Regions from separate parts of the Jeotgalicoccus saudimassiliensis genome, predicted to be linked through region 1. Evidence: riboswitches for the same ligand, from Rfam matches in the RefSeq annotation. Region 1 holds a riboswitch; the other holds the start of a gene.
The links. A riboswitch is a leader RNA that binds a small molecule or an ion and turns the genes downstream of it on or off. The one in region 1 is predicted to bind lysine.
Positions count from the first base shown of each region.

Region 2: linked by a shared signal. The riboswitch ahead of RZ44_RS04440 (aspartate-semialdehyde dehydrogenase) and the one ahead of RZ44_RS01275 (Na+/H+ antiporter NhaC family protein) in region 1 are both predicted to bind lysine.

Region 1 is NZ_CCSE01000001.1:253,081-260,741, reverse strand. It holds gene RZ44_RS01315 (NAD(P)/FAD-dependent oxidoreductase) at 1-495, opposite strand, end outside; gene RZ44_RS01310 (HesB/IscA family protein) at 611-970, opposite strand; gene RZ44_RS01305 (YuzB family protein) at 1,059-1,304, opposite strand; gene RZ44_RS01300 (NifU family protein) at 1,366-1,608, opposite strand; gene RZ44_RS01295 (biotin transporter BioY) at 1,704-2,234, opposite strand; gene RZ44_RS01290 (TIGR01457 family HAD-type hydrolase) at 2,332-3,093, opposite strand; gene RZ44_RS01285 (DUF86 domain-containing protein) at 3,086-3,514, opposite strand; gene RZ44_RS01280 (YutD family protein) at 3,574-3,921, opposite strand; gene RZ44_RS01275 (Na+/H+ antiporter NhaC family protein) at 3,976-5,559, opposite strand; lysine riboswitch at 5,634-5,800, opposite strand; gene RZ44_RS01270 (bifunctional metallophosphatase/5'-nucleotidase) at 5,844-7,163, opposite strand; gene RZ44_RS01265 (sulfite exporter TauE/SafE family protein) at 7,175-7,661, opposite strand, start outside.
Region 2 is NZ_CCSE01000001.1:911,730-919,390, forward strand. It holds gene dapA (4-hydroxy-tetrahydrodipicolinate synthase) at 1-608, opposite strand, end outside; gene RZ44_RS04440 (aspartate-semialdehyde dehydrogenase) at 632-1,609, opposite strand; lysine riboswitch at 1,707-1,886, opposite strand; gene RZ44_RS04445 (ABC-F family ATP-binding cassette domain-containing protein) at 1,949-3,550, opposite strand; gene RZ44_RS04450 (CvfB family protein) at 3,740-4,612, shown strand; gene pepF (oligoendopeptidase F) at 5,152-6,957, opposite strand; gene RZ44_RS04460 (hypothetical protein) at 7,093-7,416, shown strand.

The DNA of each region.
Region 1 (7,661 bases):
CCCTGCTCCTCCGACAAGAATAGAAAGATCTTTAGGATCTTTTGAAGTTTTATAATTGATAAAGTTCTTTTCAATTTCTTCACGTGTTTCAACAGCAGTCTGAGGGCTGACGATTGTCGTTGCAAACTCGTCCATGCCTTTAATACCGAATGATTCACTTTCAAATCCAAGTGCCACTACAAGCGTATCGAATTCGAATACACCCTGAGTCGTTTCAACAGTCTGCTCATCGCGGTTGATTTTCGTAACCTCAGCCGGGATGAAACGCGTTTTCATGTTGTCTACAACTTTAGCAATCGGGTATACGCCCTCTTCCCAGTTCATAGAACCTGCTGCCGTTTCGTGCAGCCATGTTGATTCATAGTGATACTCATTTTTGTTGATTAAAGTGATGTCCGCTTCCTGGACTCCAATAATTTTTTGAAGTTTTGCAACTGTAGACAGGCCAGCGTAACCTGCACCTAGTACCAGGATTTTTTTTCTTTCATAGCTCATAATTTATTTCCCTTCCTGCGAAAAAGTTTTATATGTTGTTAAACTGTTGTTCCAGTTTCTATACCAAGTATTATATTAGCACTAAATGGTAATATTTCAAGCGTTTCCACGAATTTTAACAGTCCCCGGGAGCACCCGCATTTGCTTCGGTTCTAAACGATGATCCGCAGCCGCATGACAGGCTTGCATTCGGATTTTCAATCGTGAAGCCGCCGCCGATAAGCGACTGTTTAAAGTCAATTACAGTACCGTCTACAACAGGCAGGTCCATCTTGGCTACAAGCATTTTCACACCGTGGTATTCAAACACTTCATCTTTGTCTGTAGCTTCGCTTTCTGCAGCCATACCGTAAGTTAAACCGGTACAGCCTCCGCCCTGTATTTTAAATCGCAGGAAACCATCTGCCATGTCATTTGCTTCCAGCATATCTTTTACTTCGTATGCTGCACTTTCAGTCAGTGTTACCGATGACATATAAATCACTCCTGTTCTTAATACTTTGTTACATAATTCTCAATATCCTAATTATACTACACGTAAAACATTAGCACCAACGATGAGTTCACTCATCTAATGCCTGATTATTTTTGTCTATCCGCTTATAAGTTTTCTCAAGCAGCTGCTCACTGTTTTTTGCAGCTACGATTTCCCCGTCTACGAGAACAAAATAACTTTTACTGCACAAACCGCAATTGTTTGTGCATTCATAATCGACGACATCGATTCCCGGATTTCCATCCAGCTGAGCATACACATCGTGAGTTCCTTTTTGCATATTGGCGTTACAAAACTCGACAATTGTATACATTGGTCATTCTCCTCACCTATATAAATAAAAAAACTAGAGACGGCACGTCTCTAGTTGCGATTTAAAACACTTGTTCGATCTCAACAAAACCTGGTACTTCTTCTAGAAGTGCACGTTCGATACCGGCTTTAAGTGTAATCGTTGAACTTGGGCATGTTCCGCAAGCTCCAAGAAGTCTGAGCTTCACAATACCGTCTTCAACATCTACGAGTTCAACGTCTCCGCCGTCACGCAGAAGGAATGGACGTAATTTATCTAATACTTCTTCAACTTGTTCGTACATAGTATCCTGACTTACTGCCATATGAGTTCACTCCAATCAATTTATGAGCATTACTTTGTATACACTATATTATAATAGAAATACACTTAAAAATCCATCATTTGAAAGTCCTATTTTTACGTCAGCAGAAGCCCTCTCATTGTCAATGTTCTTGCAAACATTACCGTCATCACTGCAAGTATTATATCTTTAATTAAAAACGGCACGACTGCTGCCATTAATATTTCCACAAGTGTCATCGGCGTGCCGATTACAGCGTTCATAATAAATGAAAAGTAAACGACACCGCATATGAATATTGCACACATACCGAGAATCGTAAAAGTCATCATGCGCACGGGCTGAGTGTTGCCGCCCATCGCTGTAATTACGACACCCGGTATAAATCCTAGCACAAAGCCGAACGACGGCGACACGAAGGCGCCCGGTCCTCCGGCACCGGCAAATACAGGAATACCGATCAGGCCGATAAATATGTATGCTGTAACTGTTATCAACCCGAGCTTTCTGCCGAGAAGCAGTCCTGCAAGCAGCACCATCGGCACCTGCAATGTAAAAGGAATAGGCCCGAGCGATATTCTGAGCTGTGCGCCGACGGCAATAAGCGCAGTAAACAATGCGGCAAAAACGAGGTGTTTGGTTTTCATATTGTTACTCCAGTCTGTTTGATTATTTACATCATAACAGAAAAAAACGCTCGTGTTAACCGTAATTTATTTACGGTTAACACGAGCGTCAGGTGAATTATAACTGCCAGTCCAGAAGTGTATCCACCGTATGGGACGGCGGTACATTTTTCATCATGACTTCTCTTTTTGTATGCACGCCTGTGCCGACGTGAATGGTATAGAGTCCGCCGTTAATGCCTGTCAGTATATCTGTGTCGTAATTATCCCCGACCATCGCCACATCGTCAGCTGACATATTCAGCCGCTTCAGTGCACCGTCCAAAATATAACGGTTCGGCTTTCCTGTAATGAGCGGCTCAACACCTGTAACTTCGCTGATCAGTTTAACGAAAGAACCGTTTCCCGGTGAAAAACCGAAATCCGTTTTAATCTTTATATCCGGATTGGTTGCCAAAAAACGCGCACCTGTCTGTATCAGTCGGCACGCAGTTGTAATTTTTTCAAACGTAATCGATGTATCAAGCCCCATTACAACAGCATCCGGTGCAGAATCATTCAGCGTAATTGTACCGCCCTCTGTCAGCGTATCACGAAAACTGTCCGTGCCGATTAAATACACGGACGGTGCATCAAACTCCGCTTCGAGATACGTTTTCATCGCTTGAGCTGACGTATAAATATGATTTTCTGTCGTCGTAAATCCCATACTCACAAACTTCCCGAGAATTTCCGACGGACGTCTCGTCGCATTATTCGTTAAAAATAAGTACGGAATACCGGCCGTGTTCAGCCGGTCAATAAAATCGACGGCACCGTCGATAACAGCATCGCCGTTAAACATCGTGCCGTCGAGATCTATTAAATATCCTTTATACATCCGACTCTCCGCTGAATGCAGTGACCGCCTGCGGGTCATTTTTATAAAAATGTTCGATGCTCGCTTTAAAGTTTTTATACGCACTGATGTTTTTCTTAAACTCCGCACGCATTGCTTCATGTTTGATTGATTGGTAGTTTCTTGTCAGCTCTTTTCTCCAGACGAACGTGCTTTTAAATTTTTCGGCATCTTCTGCATCGATTACTTTTTCCTGTGCGAGAATATCCATAACATCCTGATAGTTTCCCGGGTCTCTTAATATAAATGCATCGATAATCATATTGCCGACATCCACAGTCGCTTCAATGAGCATATGACATGCTCTTTCGAGCGCGAGTTCATTGCCGGTATCAATAGTTTCAGCCAGTCCCTCAATATAGTCGAGACGCGTGTTTAAAAGGTTTTTATCTACAAAATACATTTCTACACCCCATCATTATTATTCACTCTTATCATATCATAAACAAAAAAGACCGTGTCCTAAGACCCGGCCTCTTCATTAACTTCTTCAGTTGGTTCCGGAACAGACTTTTCAGCCTGTTCTTTTAATTCCTGTTTCGAAACTTTTCTTAAGATAAAGTACGCACAGCCGAAGTTGCAGTATTCATTTAAATACTCTTCGATCGCATTAACCCGTTTATCCGGCTCAACTTTGCGTTTTGAATTTTTATAAAATCCGGCAAGCCTCAGTTTTTCATAACCGACATCGCCGACAATATAATCATACTTATTCAGCAGTTCACTGTACTTTTCAATAAACACTTTTTCATCAAATGCATCGCGGTAATTTTCCACGAGCTCAAAGTTCATATGATCAATTGTAATCACAGAAGCACACCCTTTAATCAGACTGATACTTCTATAATATCACAATAATTACCATTATGCGTTCTGTTTAGCGACCGGACGGTAGATAAATTTAACGATCACAAACACGATTAACAGTCCTCCGAGTACTCCGAGCAGACCGTACATAACACTCGTTGTCAGACCGAGAATAACGAAACCGGCAAGTGCGATTAATGCACTGATTACCGAGTACGGCAGCTGCGTCATAACGTGAACGATGTGGTCACTGCCGGAACCTGTCGATGACAGAATCGTCGAATCGGAAATCGGTGAACAGTGGTCCCCGAATACCGCTCCTGCAAGTACAGCTGCGACAGTCGGCAGTAACAGCTCCGTTTCACCAAGTGAAATAATGATTTCACCCGCTACCGGAATAAGAATACCGAATGAACCCCAGCTCGTTCCTGTTGCCATTGCCATAATACATGCAACGATAAAAATAACAGCCGGCAGCAGCGCAACAGAAAGACTTGAATTCTCAACCATTGTACCGAGCAGTTCTCCTGTACCAAGTTCACTGATCAGTCCGCCGATCATCCATGCGAATGTTAATACCAGCATCGCCGGGAACATCGCAAGGAAACCTGTTTTGATTCCAAGCAGAATGTGTCTGCCGCTGAAATCATTATCATTTTTCGTATGTTTGAAGTAGTAGACAAGCGTCAGGACAAGGCCGACAATTCCACCAATTAACAGCGCATGTGTAATCAGCGTGTTTTCCATGACTGTGAAGACGCTCCAGTCCCCGCCTTCCATTGCGCCTGTAATGTACATTGCAACTATAACAGTCAGTGCGAGAGCAACAATCGGCACGATTAATGCACTTGCACCCGATCCTTCATGAACCGGCAGGTCTTCATCCTGCTCAGCAAACTCCGGAACTTTGTCACGCAGAACACCTTCGTTAATCGCTAAATCTTCCTGTTTTCTCATCGGACCGATATCGAATTTAAAGATAATAACGATAAACATCATAACGACTGCTGCGATGACATAGAAGTTCATCGGTACCATATACATAAAACTCTGGAATGGTGAAATGTGCGTCATGCCGGCACCGATTAACAGCGGTGCTGTCAGACCCATAATTCCCGCACCCCAGCTGGATACCGGCGCCATTACTGCAACCGGTGATGCTGTCGTATCGACAAGATAAGCGAGTTTTGCTCTTGAAATATTATATTTGTCAGTAATCGGCTTTGCCACCTGACCGACAATTAATGCACTGAAATAGTCATCGATAAACACGATAATCCCGAGCAGTCCCGTTACGAGACCTGCACCGCGGCGGGATTTAACTTTAGTCAGTGCCCAGTTTGTGAATGCACGCGCACCGCCTGACATATTCATAAATGCCGTCATAATCCCAAGAAGTGTTAAGAATATTAATATGTATGCATTCCACGTGTTCAGACCGCCGTCTTCAATAAAGATTGCCAGAAATGAATCGATAATCAGTGTGAAAAATTCACCGAACCGGCCATTCGCAATGACAAATGCCGATGTAATAATTCCTGCCCCTAAACTGATTCCCACTTTTCTCGTAATAATGACGAGCAGCAGCGTAAGCAGCGGCGGGATTAAAGGCATGTATTCCCAATTTAAAAATGCTTCCATGTTTCTTCCTCCTAGTTTTTTTCAATAAAAAAAATCACAAATACGCTAACAGTGCACGCATTTATGATTTACCTATTAAATGTAGCGCATCATGTTACTGACAGTGCCCAGCCTGTTAAACTGAACCCCAGAATATATACCTGCCGGTATCATTCTTCGGCACTTTCCCCTTTTAAGTATCTTTTAAACGCATGCCTGCTAAAATACTTTACTCTTGAAAAGTGCAACCTCTACTTTTATTTATTCAATTGTTATTCATTATAGCATATCCATACCGGAAATGACTACAGTTCATCGAGATAGTTTTTAACAATGTCCCGGAGAAGGTCCGGCATAATATAGTCTTTTTTCGAGTATCTGAACTGCGGAAATATTCTGCCGAACGTATACATATCAAGTGTTCCAAGCTTATACTTCTTCTGGTCTTCGATCAGTTTTCCGCCGATATAATACTCCCTTTCCGACTGGATATACTGAATATTATTCGTGACAAAACAACCGAAAATATCGCCGCGGAACCCGAGTCCCCGGACAATTTCATCTTTATACTCGTGCCGGGCGGCCTGGGTAAAAATCTCTTTCATCTCGCGTCCGGTCAACTCTATCTGCACAGCGTTAATTGCATGCGGCAGCACTTTATGAAGTGAATACTCAGTCAGCTCTCCGCCGTCAAACGGGCTCGCAATCAGACCGGTATGAATCAGACCGGCATCACTGTCTGTAAAATCTTTCAGAATGTAGGCAAGCAGCGAACTGAATTTCCCCGCCGAATACAATCTCCGGTCGATCGGCAGCGCATCTTCTTTTATGACCGTATTTTTAAGTATCGCCTTGCCTTTATTGTAATAATCATTCTCCACCTGTGATAAAATGTCGGATTCAATCAGTGCGGCTTTCTTCCCGACGAGTGACCGGCCGTCGAATTCGAGCGTCACTTCACCGATATATTCACCGTATCTGCCTGCTGCAGCCAGCAGTACACCGTTCACCCGGTCACCATGTTCGAAATGATGATGCGTATGGGATGACAGTATTAAATCGATTTCAGGAAATTTGTTCGCCAGCGTTTCATCATCGTACATGCCGAGATGGCTCATCATTACAACCGCATCCACCTGAGGCTTTAATTCGTGCAGGTATTTTTCAATCCAGTCAAAAGCATCCGCCACTTCCCAGTCGAGCGCCAGGTAAAACGGGGTGAATTCAACCGTCGCAGCAATAAAGCCAATATTCACGCCGTTGATTTCCTTAATCGTATACGGTTTAAAATAAGGCTCCCCGGAACCGACTTCGCGAAGGTTCGCACAGATCACATCAAAGTCCGCTTCGTCATATAAATGTTTCAGCTGCTCTTTTGTAAGGGTAATGCCTTCGTTATTGCCAAGCGTTGCCACATCACATGTTGCATCGTTTAACAAATCGATATTACCTTTTCCGAGTGTCGCTTCTGTATATGGATGCGAACGGTCCACATGGTCGCCGATATCCACATAGAACATATTATCTATGTACTGGCGTCTTTTATTTTTAATGAAGCTCGTAAACTTCATATAGTTATGTAATGCACTGTGTATATCATTCGTGTGATAAATTTTCACTTCCATACGAGCACTCCTTAAAGAATTGTTTGTAAGATTAAATACACACCCAGCATAAACAGAACGGTGCGGAGTATAACAACCAGGCCGTCCGAACTGAAGCGCTGGTTAATTTTCACACCGATATTCGCTCCGATTACAGCTGCCGGAACGAGCATCAGTATATACATGTACACGACGTTATTCTGCAGCACGTGACCGAAGGCTGACGACACACCGGAGAAAAAGACCATCATCATGCTCGTACCGATGGCAATAGTCGGCGGCATACGGAATACCATCAACATTAACGGCGTCATCAGAACACCCCCGCCAATACCGAACAGGCCGGTAACAAAGCCGACCATAAACGTAATTACAATACCGAGATAAGGTGGGAAACCGTAATGATACACATTTCCCATGTTATCGCGGTGAGGTTTTAAATATTTTGGATTCTGGAATACTTTCATCGGCTTAATTTTATTTCTCACTACAAGAAGAATACTGATAAAAATTAAAAAC
Region 2 (7,661 bases), 660 kb from region 1:
CCTTTGCCGCCGAGTGCGGTAAAGTCTGTTAAGTTGTCGTCGTTGCCGCTGTAGAGTGAAAATTCAGAATCGATAAGGTTTAAAACATTGATTGTATAGTTTAAATCGCCCACTGCATCTTTCATCGCCGTTATATTTTTATGGCGGCTGAGTTCAAGTACAGTCTCAGGCTCAATCGACATGCCGGTACGTGCAGGCACGTTGTATAAAATAACCGGAATATTAATACTGTCGGCAATCGCTGTGAAGTGCGCAATTAAACCGCGCTGGTTGCTCTTGTTGTAGTAGGGCGTAATGAGCATTACGCCGTCAGCGCCTGTTTCCTCCGCAAAGACCGACAGGTCGATCGACTGCTGTGTTGAGTTGGTGCCGGTCCCTGCAATAACAGGCACGCGGCCTGCTGCAGTTTCCACACCGACCCGGAGCAGTTCTTTAATTTCTTCCGCCGATAAAGTAGGGGATTCGCCGGTTGTGCCGTTGACGATAATACTCTGTACATTGTTCTCAATAAGGTATTCGATATGGCTTCTGAACGCATCGTAATCAACTGTATTGTTTCTGAACGGAGTGGTCATTGCCACGCCGACACCTTCAAAAATCGGACTCATATATATCTGTCTCCTTATTTATCTTATTTGTTTTCGAGTAATGCTTTTAAAATCTGCACTGTATTCTGCGCTGCACCTTTAAGAATGTTATCTCCGACACACCATACGTGGAATGTGTTGTCCATCGTCGGATCCTTACGGATACGGCCGACGTAAATTTCGTTCTCGTCCGTCGCTTCAAACGGAGTAGGATAAACGCCGTTTGCCGGGTCATCCATTAAGACGATGTGGGGGATGTCCTTAAATGAATTACGGACTTCCTCTTCCGTCGTTTCTTTATTAAGCGTCACGTTCATCTGTACGCTGTGGCTTGAAATCACAGGGACTCTGACACACGTCGCAGTCACGTCGATTGCATCATCTCCGAGAATTTTTTTCGTTTCGTTAATCATTTTGACTTCTTCTTTCGTGTAGCCGTCGTCTAAAAATACGTCGATCTGCGGAATGACGTTGTTGTAGATCGGCTTCGGATACGTCGTCGGCTCAGCGCCTTTTGCACCTTCCTCAAGGTCTCTGATGCCGCCAGCGCCTGAACCGGATACCGACTGATACGTCGTATAGTTCACGCGTTTTACTCCGAATGCGTCATATAACGGCTTCAGTGCGATGACCGACTGGATCGTCGAGCAGTTCGGGTTGGCGATGATTTTACGGTTTAACGACGGTGTGTTAATTTCCGGAACGATTAAATCGATATCGTCATGCATTCTCCAGAAACTTGAATTGTCGATAACAATCGAACCCTGTGCCTCAAAGAGCGGGGCGAACTTTTCACTCGTCGAACCGCCGGCACTCATAATTACATAATCAAATCCGTCTTTCGTTCTGTCTTCGGTTAATTCCTGCACCGTGTACACTTCACCGTTTACTTTCAGTTCTGAACCGCTTGAGCGTTTCGAAGAGAAGAGTACCAGTTCATCAAATGGAATCTTATACTGTTCCACCATTTCAATCATTTTTGTACCGACGACACCTGTTGCACCGACAATTGCGAGTTTCATAAAAATACAGCCTCCTGGATAGTTTATTCTGAATAGTTAGTCTCTTACAGTTAAATAAAAAAACAAGCCCGGGTACCGGACTTGTCTTTAATTTATATACAAGCGATGCCCTCCATTATTCTTTCAAATAATGACAAATCCACAGCTCTTAACCACTGGATCCAAAAGCCGGTGTCTGCTGACCACCGGCCATTTCGGCATCTCACCCTTTCGTTATATACACTTTGCAGAAGTTAAGTATATAAGTACTAATGATTGATGCGCCTCATCCGTTCTATTCAGTTTTTGATGTTGATTGTCATTATACATAACAAAGTATTCAAAGTAAACAGATAATTCCTATTTCTTTATAATACCTTTTTCAATCAGGTAATCTTCGTAGCCGATTTCCTTCACAAGCGCCTTGTTGTCGCTTAAATCAAGCACCGTGTTTGAAATTGTATTAATGAACTCAAGGTCATGTGAAGTGAAAAGAATTGACCCTTTGAATTTCTTAAGGCCGTCGTTTACCGCAGTAATACTCTCTAAGTCAAGGTGGTTCGTCGGCTCATCCAAAATAAGCACGTTCGCCTGTGACAGCATCATCTTGCTCAGCATTGCACGGACTTTTTCTCCACCGGATAATACGCTTGCTTTCTTCTTCGCTTCTTCACCGCTGAACAGCATGCGTCCGAGGAATCCTCGGAGGAACGTTTCAGTCTGTTCCTCAGGCGGGGCGTACTGGCGCAGCCATTCAACAAGACTTAAATCAACGCCTTCAAAGAACTCCGAGTTATCTTTCGGGAAATAGCTCTGTGACGTTGTTACACCCCAGTTAACCTGACCTGAGTCCGGTGTCACTTCTCCTGCAAGAATGCGGAGGAGGGTAGTGCGCTGTAATTCAGAACCGCCTGTTACGATAACTTTATCATTTGGAGATAAAGTGAACGACAGGTTGTCGAGTACAGTTTCACCGTCAATTGTATGAGTAAGATCTCTTACTGTAATGAGTTCGTTACCGATTTCTCTTTCGGCAGTGAAGCCGACGAAAGGATATCGGCGTGATGACGGTTTGATGTCATCCAGTTCAATTTTTTCAAGCATCTTCTTACGGCTCGTTGCCTGTTTTGATTTCGAAGCGTTGGCACTGAAACGTGCAACGAAGTCTTTAAGCTCTTTAATCTTTTCTTCTTTTTTCTTGTTCTGGTCCTGAGCCATCTGTAATGCCATCTGGCTTGACTGGTACCAGAAGTCGTAGTTACCCACGTACACCTGAATCTTACCGAAGTCGAGGTCCGCAATGTGCGTACATACGTTGTTCAGGAAGTGTCTGTCGTGCGATACGACGATGACTGTGTTTTCAAAGTTGATCAGGAATTCTTCAAGCCACTGTACCGCTTCAATGTCGAGACCGTTTGTCGGCTCATCCAGCAGAAGTACGTCGGGATTACCGAACAGGCTTTGTGCCAGAAGCACTTTAACTTTTGCAGTGTTGTCGATTTCCGCCATCGTTTTATCGACTAATTCGTGCGGTACGCCAAGACCGTGAAGAAGTGTTTCAGCGTCACTTTCAGCAGTCCAGCCGCCCATTTCGCCGTATTCGCCTTCAAGTTCCGCCGCTCTGATGCCGTCTTCGTCGGAGAAATCCGGCTTCATGTAGATTTCGTTCTTTTCATTCATAATAGACCATAGTTTTTCGTGGCCCATTAACACTACGTCAAGGACGCGCGTATCTTCGTAGCCGAAGTGGTCCTGGCGCAGGAACGCCATGCGCTCGTCGTCACCAAGCGTTACGTGGCCTTCCGAGTCAACTTCACCTGTCAGCACTTTAAGGAAAGTCGATTTCCCGGCACCGTTTGCACCGATTAAACCGTAACAGTTCCCCGGTGTGAATTTAATATTTACATCTTCAAATAATTTTCTGTCTCCAAATCGCAGACTCACGTTGCTTACCTGCAGCATGTGCATTCTCCTTTATATAAAACTCTACGTTTTTTAGTTTACATTCATAAGCGATAATACCATATTTATGGTATTATTTATATACCAGTATGTTCATCTGTATGCTTAACGTGATAAAAACCACAATATTAAACATTAACTGATATATGAATAATACACAATAGAAACAAATATAAATGAGGAGTCTATATGACAAAACTTTCAGGTACTACACAATTTTTAAAAGTGATCAAAAAAGAAGGGTCCACTTACACACTCGTTTCAGAAGACGAAAAGTACATCCGCATGAACGCATCAGAACTTGAAGGGGACAAAGATTACGACATCGATGATGATATTTTAGTCTTTATTTACCCGAACCGTTCAGGTGAATTATTCGCCACACCGAAACTGCCGAGCATTACCGCGACGAAATTCGGCTACGCTGAAGTCAGCGAAGTCAACCGTGACGGTGCTTATCTCGACATCGGTTCACCCCGAGAAATTTTAATCCCGTGGATCGATCTGCCGCGCATGAAAGAAGTTTGGCCGCAGGTCGGCGACAAAGTTTACGCAACAATCCGCGTCGAAGCAGATGACCAGATGTTCGGACGTTTAATTACGGAAACAGAAGTGGAAGAGAAATTCGAACCGCTGAACAAAGAAGACTACCAGACACTCGGCAACAAATGGCTGAAAGGCCGCCCGTACCGTCTGCTCCGCGTCGGCACATTTATTTTGTCCGACGAAGGATACAAAGTCTTCGTCCATGAATCAGAACGCGAACAGGAACCCCGTCTCGGCCAGGAAGTAAACTTCCGTGTCATCGGCATTAACGACAAAGGCGAAGTCAACGGCTCGTTCCTCGAAAAAGCATACAAACGCATGGGCACAGACGGCGAACGCATCCTCGAATACATGCAGATGCACGGCGACATGATGGAATTCACAGACAAGAGTTCACCGGAAGACATCAAAGCCGCCTTCAACTTATCAAAAGGCCAGTTCAAACGCGCATTAGGCGGCCTGCTGAAAGAAGGCAAAATCGAATTCCTAAACGGCGCAACACACTTGAAGAAATAATAAGACAGAACCCCGCTGGAGTAGCGGGGTTCTGTTTGTGTGGAGGGTGGGGAATTTGAGGGGGATTGTTGTGCTGAGTAACAATGAGGCGCGCTCATTGTTACTTTGGCGCGTTTTCGTGACTATGAAGGGCGTTCATTGTTACTTTGGGACGTTTTCGTTACTATGAGGCGCGCTCATTGTTACTTTGGGACACTTTCGTGACTATGAAGAGCGCTCATTGTTACTTTGGCGCGTTTTCGTGACTATGAAGGGCGTTCATTGTTACTTTGGGGTGTTTTCGTTACTATGAAGAGCGCTCATTGTTACTTTGGGACGTTTTCGTTACTATGAGGCGCGCTCATTGTTACTTTGGGACACTTTCGTGACTATGAAGAGCGCTCATTGTTACTTTGGACGACGTCAAAACTTAAACGACGACGTCCAGCCCGCATTAAACGTTGTCGTTCTCAAAACGACGACACCCAAACCACACTCAAAACAAAAAACTGAAAGGGCAGCTCAGCCCCTCCAGCTTCTTCTATATCAATTATACGATTTTAACCATCGATTTCTTCTGTCAGCTGCTCTAGTTCATCCACGAGCTCGCCGATATATTTTATCGTGTTTTTAAGTGGTGCATCTGTCGTGACATCGATGCCTGCCATTTTCGCCAATTCAACCGGCGTTTGTTTGCCGCCTGTTTTCAAGACTTCGAGCCATTCGTCGACTGCCGGCTGTCCTTCGTTCAGAATGCGCTGCGACATTTCCGTCGCGATCGTCAATCCCGCAGAATACGTATACGGATAAAGTCCCATGTAATAGTGGGGCTGTCTCATCCATGTGAGCTCCGCACCTTCTGTAATCTCAACGTCATCTCCCCAGAATTTCTCAATGACGCCGCGCTTAATTTCGTTCAGCGATTCCGCCGTCACCGTCTCGTAATTATCGACACGGTTGTACACTTCACGCTGATATGCCGCTTCCAGCAGATGCGTCACAAAGTTGTGGTAGTACGTACGTGAAATAATTGAGCTGATAACCCATCGCTTGAACTTCGGATCTTCCGAATTTTTCAGCAGGTGATTCGCCATCAGCATTTCGTTCATCGTACTCGGCGCTTCGATAAAGTACATCGACGGACGCGTATCAAAAATATTCTGCGCACGGTTCGCATTGTAGAAATGTCCCGCATGACCAAGTTCATGAGCAAGAACAAAAACTTCTTCCATTAAAGAAGACCACGAAATTAAAATGAACGGGTGGGAGCCGTACGGGCTTGAACAGAATGCACCTGTAGATTTTCCTTTATTCACAACGAAGTCAATCCAGCGCTCATCGTATGCACGGTTAATCATATCCGTGTAATCGTCACCCATAATCCCAAGCGCATCGAGAATATATTTACGCGACTCTTCGACGCTGATTTCCGGCTCGCTCGCAGGATCCAGTGGAATCTTCAGATCTTCAAAGCGCATTTTATCGAGTCCGTGAACTTTTTGAAGCAGCTTCGCGTAACGTCTCATGTGCGGCGCAAGTTCTTCAGTAATTACGTCGATTTGACGGTCGTATAATTCACGGTCGACTTTCTGGCCGTGGAGCAGGTAGTCGATCACGGAATCGTAGCCGCGGAGATCGGCTTCCGCTTTCTCCTGTTTTAAATGAATATCGTACGTGCCAGCAGTAGTGTGCTGATACTGGCGGAGCGACTCCGAGAATTTTTTGAACGCCGCACGGCGGACTTCCTTGTCAGGGTTTGACTCAAGTCCGCCTTCAAATGCAAGATACGATAAAGAATACTCTTCGCCGTTTGCGGTAAACGTGCCGAAATCGATATCGAGCAGTTTGGTTTTCTGGTATAAATCATACGGACCGCTGAACACAGAAGAGAATGAAGCAAGTGCTTTTTCCACTTTCTGATCCAGCTGATACGGTTTGTTACGGAGCATATCTTCGATATACCCTGTATATTCCTCTTTCTCTTTAGCAATATCCTGCAGGAAAGATTCATCTTTCGCTAATAATTCACTTTGTAAAAAGCTTGTTTTTGAACTTAAAGCCGTGCCCGCATTGCCGACAAGTGCACCCAGTTTTTGTGCCGCCTGATCACCGCGGTCGCCCGACAGACGAAGGCTCGAATATGTACCGATTAAGACAAACTGTTCCAGAATTTCGCGGTAGCTGTCAATCGCTTTAACAGCCGTGGCAACATCATCCAGTCTGCCTGCATATGACGATTCAAATGAATCGATTTTTTCCTTAACAGAATCAATCGCTGCTTCACATGTCTGATCATCGTTGAATAAAGGATCGAGGTCCCATGTGTAATTCACATCGACATCCTGTCTGTTTTGTAACTCTGACATTAAATCATCTCCCTGGTTTTTTATCCCTCTGTTACAAAACTCATTATACATATAATTTTGAATATTGTATATTCTGACAGTTGTGTGAATGAAGCCCGGGAAATGGGGTAAATAACTGGATGAGAGGTGAGGAATATGATTAATGATTTACAGTTTTACTTATACACCATTTTAGGCGTCATTGTACTGTCGATGGCCGTCGCATTTTTTACGAATAAATACCTGCTCATGCCCGTCGTTACATTTGTCGGCATGGGGATAGCCGCCTTCGTGCTGCCGAACTTTTATGACAATCTCGAATGGCAGCCGCTGCTCGGATACGCAGCATTCCTTACAGTGCTGTCATTCGTCATCGCCATGTCGATGTGGGTCGTGAAGCGCAACAGACGAAAAGCCAAAGAACTGCGCGACGGACCCGCGGAAACCATTGAAGAAGCAGAAAGTAAGAAAGAAATTTAGAGTGATTGTGCGGGGCGCCGACGCTGTCGGCGTCTTTTTGTGTGGGGTTTTGGGGTTGGATGTCGTTCAGGGCTCGTCGATTCACAACGGGGAAGTGCCGTTGTCATCCGGGACTGCTCGGTTCACAACGGGGAACCGCCGTTGTCATCCGGGACTGCTCGGTTCACAACGGGGAAGTGCCGTTGTCATCCGGGAACGCTCGATTCACAACGGGGAACCGCCGTTGTCATCCGGGACTGCTCGGT